Azoarcus olearius: one gene and its partner. The protein of the gene in region 1 interacts with the protein of each later gene in a pairwise test. Links are inferred from orthologs where the notes say so. Each region holds a gene or a part of one and is shown in the gene's direction. Other genes may lie near its edges.

Region 1 (4,370 bases):
CGCCACCATCGTCGCCGAGATCCGCGACTGGCTGCACGCCGAGCAGCTCGACATCCCGTTGATCCCGGCCGGTGGCATCTTCACCGGCAGCGACGCGGTGCGCTTCCTCGAAATGGGCGCGGGTGCGGTGCAGGTGGCCACCCGCTTCACGGTCACGCAAGAGTGCGGGCTGCCGGAAGATGTGCAGCAGGAGTACTTCAAGGCGGGTGAGGACGACATCGAGGTCAACCAGATTTCGCCCACCGGCTATCCGATGCGGATGCTGAAGAACAGCCCGGCGATCGGCGACGGCATCCGCCCGAACTGCGAGGCCTACGGCTATCTGCTCGATGCCTCGGGCAACTGCCAGTACATCGACGCCTACAATCGCGAGGTGGCGGCGCACCCCGAAGCGCGCAAGGTGAAGGTGTGGGACAAGACCTGTCTGTGCACCCACATGCGCAATTTCGAGTGCTGGACCTGCGGCCAGTACACCTACCGGCTGAAGGACACCACGCGGCGCAACGAAGACGGCACCTATCGCGTGCTGAGTGCGGAACACGTCTTCCACGACTACCAGTTCAGCACCGACGACCGGATCGCCCTGCCCGACTGAGCGCCGCGGCGGCGCGGGCGGTCTGCCGACACGGGAGCCTGCCATGAGCGAAATCCTCCTCGTCCTCACCACCCTGCCGGACGCCGACTCCGCCGCGGCGCTCGGCGCGCGGCTGGTGGAAGAGCGCCTTGCCGCCTGCGTGAACATCCTCGCGCCCTGCGCCTCGGTCTATCGCTGGCAGGGCCGGGTGGAAACCGCCACCGAAGTTCCGCTGCTGATCAAGACCAGCGCCGCGCGCTACGCGGCGCTGGAAACCGCCATCCTTGCCGAACACCCGTACGAACTTCCCGAGATCGTCGCGGTCCCTGTGCAGCGCGGCCTGCCGGGCTATCTCGACTGGGTGAGCACGGAGACCGCGCCGGGCTGATGCCGCCCCGCCGCCCGCCTCCCTTCAGCCCCCAACCCGGACCGTCCCTCCGTGATCCACCGCCTGTTCGCCCTGCTCGCCATCCTCGCCTGCCTCCTCGCCCACCCCGCACGCGCCAGCGAGCCGATCGAGCCGGAAAAGGCATTTGCGATGCAGGCGCGCGCGCTCGACGCGCAAACGGTGGAGGTGGTGTTCGAGATCGCCAAGGACTACTACCTGTACGGCAGCAAGTTCCGCTTCTCTGCCCAGCCCGCAGGGGTGACGCTGGGCGAGGTCCAGCGTCCGCCGGGCAAGCTCAAGCACGACGAGTTCTTCGGCGAGGTGGAAACCTACCGCGGCACCTTGCGTATGCTGGTGCCGGTCGCCGCCCCCGCCGGGGTCGATGCGATCGAGCTGACGGTCAGCAGTCAGGGCTGCTGGGACGGCGGCGTCTGCTACCCGCCGCTGCCGCAGCAGGCGCGCGTCGCGCTGGTCGCGGCCTCACCGGCCGCCGGCGCCAGCCTGCTCGACGGCGCGCTCGCGCGCGGCGACGTGCTGGCCTCCGACGCCGTGGCGCCGCCGGCCGCGGTCTCGCTCGATGAAAGCGGCCGCATCGCCGGTCTGCTGCGCGACGCCAGCGTGCCGCTGGTGCTGGCGAGCTTCTTCGGCTTCGGCCTGCTGCTCGCATTCACGCCCTGCCATTTCCCGATGATCCCGATCCTGTCCGGCATCATCGTCGGCGGTGGCGGCCAGCATCTGTCGCGCACCCGCACCTTTGCGCTATCGCTCGCCTACGTGCTGGGGATGGCGGTCACCTATGCGCTGGCCGGGGTCGGCGCCGGGCTCTCGGGCACGCTGCTGGTGGCGGCGCTGCAGAACGTGTGGGTGCTGTCCGCCTTCGCGCTGGTGTTCGTGGCGCTGGCGCTGTCGATGTTCGGCTTCTACGAACTGCAACTGCCGAGCGCGCTGCAAAGCCGCATTGCCGACACCGCCAGCCACAACAAGGGTGGCCATTTGGGCGGCGTCGCCGCGATGGGCGCGCTGTCGGCGCTGATCGTCGGCCCCTGCCTCGCCGCGCCGCTGGCGGGGGCGCTGCTCTACATCGCCCGCAGCGGCGATGCCGCGCTGGGCGGCGGCGCGCTGTTCGCGATGGGCCTGGGGCTGGGCGCCCCGCTGCTGGCGGTGGGCATGGCCACGCGCTCGGTGCTGCCCAAGGTCGGACCGTGGATGGACGGGGTCAAGAAGGCGTTCGGCGTGATCCTGCTCGGCGTTGCGATCTGGCTGCTGATGCCGGTGCTGCCGCCGCTTGCCGGCATGCTGGCGTGGGCGGCGCTGCTGCTGTTCTCCGGCATCTTCCTGCACGCGCTCGACCCGCTTCCGCCGCACGCGCATGGCTGGCAGCGCTTCTGGAAGGGCGTGGGCGTGGTGCTGGCCATCGGTGGCGCGGCGATGCTGGTGGGCGCGCTTGCAGGTTCGCGCGATCCGCTGCAGCCGCTCGCGGTGCTGCGCGCCGAGGCCTCGCCGGCCGCCGAGACGGTGCGCTTCGAGCGCGTCGGCTCGCTGGCCGAGCTGGAAAGCCGCCTCGCCGCCGCCGAGCGCCCGGTGATGCTCGACTTCTATGCCGACTGGTGCGTGTCGTGCAAGGAAATGGAGCGCTATACCTTTCCCGATCCGCAGGTGGCGCAGCGGCTGGCACAGATGACGCTGCTGAAGGCCGACGTGACCGCCAACAGCGAGGAGCACAAGGCGCTGCTCAAGCGCTTCGGCCTGTTCGGCCCGCCCGGCATCATCTTCTTCGACGGCGCCGGCCGCGAACGCACCGACCTGCGCGTGGTGGGCTTCCAGAAGCCCGAAGCCTTCGCCGGCGTGCTCGACAGCGCCCTGCGCCGATAGGAAACCCACCGCGGTTTTCGCCTACAATCCCGCTTTCCCCTTTTCCGTCAGTCCCTTCATGTTCTCCGGCATTGTGGCCGCTTGCGGCCGTATTGAACGCATCGAACCGCTGGCCGACGGCCTGCGGCTCACGGTAGACACCGCCGGCCTCGACCTCGCCGACGTGCAGATCGGCGACAGCATCGCCAACAGCGGCGTCTGCCTCACCGTGATCGAGCGCGATGGCCCGCGCGTCCGCTTCGACGTCTCGCGCGAGACGCTCAACTGCACCGTCGGCCTCGACGTCGAGGGCAGCGAAGTCAATCTGGAAAAGGCGCTGCAGCTGTCGGACCGCCTCGGCGGCCACCTCGTCACCGGCCATGTGGACGGCGTGGGCGAAGTGCTGAAGTTCGCCCCGATCGGCGAAAGCCATGAGCTGGTGATCCGCGCCCCGGGCGCCATCGCCGGTTACATCGCCAAGAAGGGCTCGGTCACCGTCAACGGCGTCAGCCTTACGGTCAATCGCGTCGAAGGGCCGGACTTCTCGATCAACCTGATCCCGCACACCGTGGCGGTGACCAACCTCAAGCATCTCAAGGCGGGCAGCCGGGTCAATCTCGAGATCGACCTGATCGCCCGCTACGTCGAACGCATGCTCGCCTGGCGCGAAGAAGAATCCAAGGACAAGCCATGAGCGCACTTTCCCCCATCAGCGAGATCATCGCCGACATCCGTGCCGGCAAGATGGTCATCCTCGTCGACGAGGAAGACCGCGAAAACGAGGGCGATGTGGTCCTCGCCGCCGAATTCGTCACCCCGGAAGCGATCAACTTCATGGTCACGCACTGCCGTGGCCTCGTGTGCCTGACGCTGACCGACGAACGCTGCCGCCAGCTCGGCCTGGAGCAGATGGTGCGCAACAACCGCACCCCGCACGGCACCGCCTTCACCGCGTCGATCGAAGCCGCCACCGGCGTCACCACCGGCATCTCGGCGCACGACCGCTCGCGCACCGTGCAGGTGGCGGTCGCCCGCCACGCCAAGCCGGACGACATCGTGATGCCCGGCCACATCTTCCCGCTTACCGCGCAGAAGGGCGGCGTGCTGATCCGCGCCGGCCACACCGAAGCCGGCTGCGACCTCGCCCAGCTCGCCGGACTGGAACCCGCCGCGGTGATCTGCGAGATCCTCAAGGACGACGGCACCATGGCGCGGCTGCCCGACCTGATCGAGTTCGCTGCCCAGCACGGCCTCAAGATCGGCGCGATCCGCGACCTGATCGAGTACCGCGCGGCCACCGAACACCTGGTCGAGAAGGTCACCGAAAAGGATGTGGACACGCCGCACGGCCGCTTCCGTCTGTCCGCCTTCGAAGACCGTACCTCGGGCGACATCCACTTCGCGCTGACGCGCGGCGAAATCAGCCCGGACCGCGAAACCCTGGTGCGGGTGCACGAGCCGATCTCGGTGGTCGACTTCCTCGACCCCGCCAGCGGCAAGCACAGCTTCCCGGTGAACGACGCGCTGGCCGCGATCGCGAAGGCCGAAGCCGGCGCC
Region 2 (4,418 bases), 4.0 Mb from region 1 along the record:
CTCGGTGCAGTACGTGGCGATGCATTCCAACACCGCCACGCCGCTCGCCTACCGCATCACCGCGGTGTGGGGCAGCCACGAGGGCTCGCTGCTGCTGTGGGCGCTGACGCTGACGCTGTGGACGGTGGCGGTGACGGTATTCTCGCGCCACCTGCCGGAAGCCTTCGTTGCCCGCGTGCTCGGCGTGCTCGGCTGCATCAGCGTCGGCTTCCTCGCCTTCATGCTGGTCACCTCCAACCCGTTCGACCGCCTGCTGCCGGGCGCGCCCGAGGGCCGCGACCTGAACCCGCTGCTGCAGGACCCGGGCATGATCATCCACCCGCCGCTGCTGTACATGGGCTACGTCGGCTTCTCGGTGGCCTTCGCCTTCGCCATCGCCGCGCTGCTCAGCGGCCGGCTCGACGCCGCGTGGGCGCGCTGGTCGCGGCCGTGGACCACCATCGCCTGGGTCTTCCTCACCGCCGGCATCACCGTCGGCTCGGGCTGGGCCTATTACGAACTCGGCTGGGGCGGCTGGTGGTTCTGGGACCCGGTGGAAAACGCCTCCTTCATGCCCTGGCTGCTCGGCACTGCGCTGATCCACTCGCTGGCGGTCACCGAAAAGCGCGGCGCCTTCCGCAGCTGGACGGTGCTGCTGGCGATCGGCGCGTTCTCGCTGTCGCTGCTCGGCACCTTCCTGGTCCGTTCCGGCGTGCTCACCAGCGTGCATGCCTTCGCCACCGATCCGCGCCGCGGCCTGTTCGTGCTCGCCTTCCTCGTCACCGTGATCGGCGTGTCGCTGGTGCTCTACGCCTGGCGTGCCCCCCGGCTGGCGGGCGGCGGCCGTTTTGGCCTGGTGTCGCGCGACACCTCGCTCCTCGGCAACAACGTGCTGCTGTCGGTGGTATCGGCCTCGGTGCTGCTCGGCACGCTCTACCCGCTGTTCCTCGATGCGCTCGGCCTGGGCAAGATCTCGGTCGGCCCGCCGTACTTCGAGGCGGTGTTCGTGCCGCTGATGACGCCGGTGGTCATCCTGATGATGTTCGGCCCCTTCCTGCGCTGGAAGAACGACGACCTCGGCGCCGCGGTGCGCCGCGTGGCGCCGGCCTTCATCGCCAGCGTGGTGATCGGCGTGGGCGCCGCGTTCGCGATCGGCCATGTCACCTGGCGCACCGTGCTCGGCCTTGCGCTCGCCGCGTGGGTGGTGCTGGCCAGCCTGCAGCTGCTGGTCTCGCGCCTGCGCGAACGCGCCGGCGCGGCGGTATCGTCGCGGCTCTCCACCATTCCGGCGGCGTGGTGGGGCATGTGGCTGGCGCACCTCGGCGTTGGCGTGTTCATCATCGGCGTCACCCTGGTCGGCAGCCTCGAGCAGAACCTGGACCTCAAGATGCGCCCGGGCGAGCAGGCGGAGTTCGCCGGCTACACGCTGGCCTTCCGCGGCGTGCAGGAGATCGAAGGCCCCAACTACGATGCCGCGCGCGCCAACATCGTGATGTCGCGCGGGGGCGTCGAACTCAACACGCTGGAGCCGGAAAAGCGCGTCTATCGCGCGCAGCAGATGCCGATGACCGAAGCCGCCCTCGACGTCGGCCTGTTCCGCGACATCTATGTCTCGCTCGGCGAAGGCCTGAAGGACGGCAGCTGGATCGTCAGCCTGCACTACAAGCCCTTCATCAGCTGGATCTGGGCCGGCTGCCTGCTGATGGTCGCGGGCGGCATCTGCGCCGCGGCCGACCGCCGTTATCGCAAGCTCGCCGAGCGCAGCGCCGCGGCGGCGGCCACCGCCGGCCAGACCGCCTGAACCTGCCGTTGGAATCCCGATGAAAGCGAAGTTCCTCGTTCCCCTGATCCTGTTCCTGGTGCTGGCGGGCTTTCTTGCCTTCGGCCTCACCCTCAATCCGCGTGAAGTGCCGTCGCCGCTCATCGACAAGCCGGCGCCGGCCTTCCGCCTCGCCCGCCTCGACCAGCCGGCGCAGACCTTCGCGCTGGAGGAAATGCGCGGCCAGGTGTGGCTGCTCAACGTGTGGGCGTCGTGGTGCGTGGCCTGCCGCCAGGAGCACCCGGTGCTGGTCGATCTGGCCAAGCGCCAGCTCGCCCCCATCGTCGGCCTCAACTACAAGGAAGTGCGCGGCGACGGCGAGATCGATGCGCGCGACATGGCGCTGGAGGCGGAAACGGCGCTGGCGATCGAGCGCGCGCACGGCTGGCTGCGTGCCCACGGCGACCCCTATGCGCTGTCGGTGCTCGACATCGACGGCCGCGTCGGCATCGACTTCGGCGTCTATGGCGTGCCCGAAACCTTCCTGATCGACCAGCGCGGCAACATCCGCTACAAGCACATCGGCCCGATCACCCCGGAAAGCGTCGAGAAGATCTTCGCGCCGCGCATCGAGGAGCTGAAGCGTGCGGGCTGATTCCAGGCGGTTGCCGTTGCGCGCCCGCCGCGCGCTGACCCTGTGCGCCGCGCTGCTCGGCCTCGCCGGCGGCATGCCGGCACTGGCCGCGGACGCCGCGCCGCAGGCCCGTCCGGCGGTCGAGGACCCGGTGCTGGAAGAGCGCGTGCTGGAGTTGTCGCACAAGCTGCGCTGCCTCGTGTGCCAGAACCAGTCGATCGCCGAATCGCATGCGCCGCTCGCGGTGGACCTGCGCAACCAGGTGCGCGAGCAGTTCGTCGCCGGGCGTAACGAGGTCGAGATCGTCGACTACCTCGTCGCCCGCTATGGCGACTTCGTGCTCTACGAGCCGCCCTTCAAGACCACCACGCTGGTGTTGTGGCTCGGCCCGCTGCTGCTGCTGGTCGCCGGCGCCGGCTGGCTCGGCCTGCGCCTGCGGCGCCGGGCCGCGGAAGCGGCCACGCCGCTGAGCGACGCGGAACATGCCCGCGCCCGCGCGCTGCTCGAGGGCGGCGCCGATACCCCCAAACAGGAAGAACGTTCGTGAGTGTTTATCTGCCCTTCGTGCTGCTCGCGGCCCTGCTGGTCGCGGCGGCCCTGCTGCTGGTGCTGCCGCCCTTGTTCGGCGCGGGCCTGCAGCGTCGCCGCCGCGCGGCCGACGTCAGCACCGATGCCGGCCAGGCCGCCAGCGCGCTGACGGTGCTGCGCGAGCAGCTTGCCGAACTGGAGGCGGAACGCGCGGCCGGCACGATCGACGCCGAAACCTACGCCCGCAGCCGCGACGACCTGGAGAAGCGCGCGCTGGAGGAAGGCGAGGCCGCCGCGGCCACGGTGGAAGCCCGGCCGGCGCCGCGCCTCGCGATTGCGCTCGCGCTGGCGGTGCCGGTGCTTGCCACCGCGATCTACCTCGCCCTCGGCGAACCGGCCGGGCTCGACCCGCAGCGGGTCGCCGGCCAGGGCGGTTTCAGCCGCGAACAGGTCGCGCAGATGGTCGGCGGCCTCGAAGCCCGGCTGCAGCAGGAGCCGGACAACGTCGAAGGCTGGATGATGCTGGCGCGCTCTTACGTGGTGCTGGAAGACTTCCCCAAGGCCGCCGCGGCCTACGAGCGGCTGGTGGCGCTGGTGCCCGACAACCCCGACATCCTCGCCGACTGGGCCGACACCGTGGCAGCCCAGCACGGCAGCGTGTCCGGCCCGGCAGAGGCCATCGTCAGCCGCGCGCTCGAGGCCGACCCGAACCACGTCAAGGCGCTGCTGCTGTCCGGCACCGCGGCCTTCGAACGCAAGGACTACGCCGCCGCGTCGGCGCAGTGGGAACGTATCCTGGTGCGCATCCCGCCGCAGGAAGAAGCGGCGCGCGCGCTGCGCGCCGGCATCAACGATGCGCGCGCCAAGGGCGGGCTGCCGCCGCTCGCCGAAGCGCCGGCTCCGGCCGCCCCCGCCGCGGCTGCCGGTGCGGCGGAGGGCGGCAGCCTGACGCTGGCCGGGCGGCTCGAGATCGCGCCGGCGCTGCGCGAACGCGCGGGCGCGGACGACACCGTGTTCGTGTTCGTGCGTGGCGGGGGCGGCGGCCCGCCGCTCGCGGCGCTGCGCTTCAAGGCGGGCGAGTTGCCGCGCGAATTCAGCTTCGCCGACGCCCCGCGCATGGGCGACGGGCCGGTTCCGGCCCAACTGACGCTGACCGCGCGGGTTTCGAAGAGCGGCGACGTGGGCGCCCGCCCCGGCGATCTGGAAGGCCGGGTGGACCGCGTGGCGCCGGACGCGGGCGGCGTGGCCCTCGTGATCGACACGGTGCGCGAATAGGGCAGGTGATGGCGATCGCAGCCGGCACGCCGCAGCGCCCCGGCGGCATTGCCGACTGCCGGGGTTGCGCGGGCTACTACATCACCCACGATCCCGCCTTTCCCTACGGTTGCCGCATCCTAGGGTTCCACAGCCGGCGCAAGCCCTGCATCGAGGTGGAGGCGGCCTCCGGCGAACCCTGCCGCGGTTTCACGCCGAAGCCGGCGCGCACCGCCTAGCGCGCCGCGCGGCGCGCTTCACCCG

Evidence for each region. Proteins that work in one complex are often made in the same cells at the same time.
Region 2: the proteins of dsbD (region 1) and dqs_RS20050 interact in binary tests that used the Escherichia coli proteins (3 or more experiments, as listed by UniProt). The link is inferred for Azoarcus olearius from one-to-one orthologs.

Annotation. Positions count from the first base shown.
Region 1 is NZ_CP016210.1:360,008-364,377, reverse strand. What follows is about bases 518-3,425. They hold dsbD (protein-disulfide reductase DsbD), read left to right. Parts: upstream 518-1,016; coding sequence 1,017-2,834; downstream 2,835-3,425. Other genes in these bases: dqs_RS01670 (riboflavin synthase), read left to right, coding at 2,893-3,425; cutA (divalent-cation tolerance protein CutA), read left to right, coding at 639-962; dqs_RS01685 (nitronate monooxygenase), read left to right, coding at 518-595. Outside these bases: more of dqs_RS01685, read left to right, coding at 1-517; more of dqs_RS01670, read left to right, coding at 3,426-3,507; ribBA (bifunctional 3,4-dihydroxy-2-butanone-4-phosphate synthase/GTP cyclohydrolase II), read left to right, coding at 3,504-4,370. UniProt on the Escherichia coli protein: Required to facilitate the formation of correct disulfide bonds in some periplasmic proteins and for the assembly of the periplasmic c-type cytochromes.
Region 2 is NZ_CP016210.1:4,381,233-4,385,650, reverse strand. The notes cover bases 641-3,596. They hold dqs_RS20050 (DsbE family thiol:disulfide interchange protein), read left to right. Parts: upstream 641-1,799; coding sequence 1,800-2,393; downstream 2,394-3,596. Other genes in these bases: ccmI (c-type cytochrome biogenesis protein CcmI), read left to right, coding at 2,916-3,596; dqs_RS20045 (cytochrome c-type biogenesis protein), read left to right, coding at 2,467-2,919; dqs_RS20055 (heme lyase CcmF/NrfE family subunit), read left to right, coding at 641-1,780. Outside these bases: more of dqs_RS20055, read left to right, coding at 1-640; more of ccmI, read left to right, coding at 3,597-4,175; dqs_RS20035 (hypothetical protein), read left to right, coding at 4,184-4,393; alr (alanine racemase), read right to left, coding at 4,412-4,418. UniProt on the Escherichia coli protein: Involved in disulfide bond formation. Catalyzes a late, reductive step in the assembly of periplasmic c-type cytochromes, probably the reduction of disulfide bonds of the apocytochrome c to allow covalent linkage with the heme.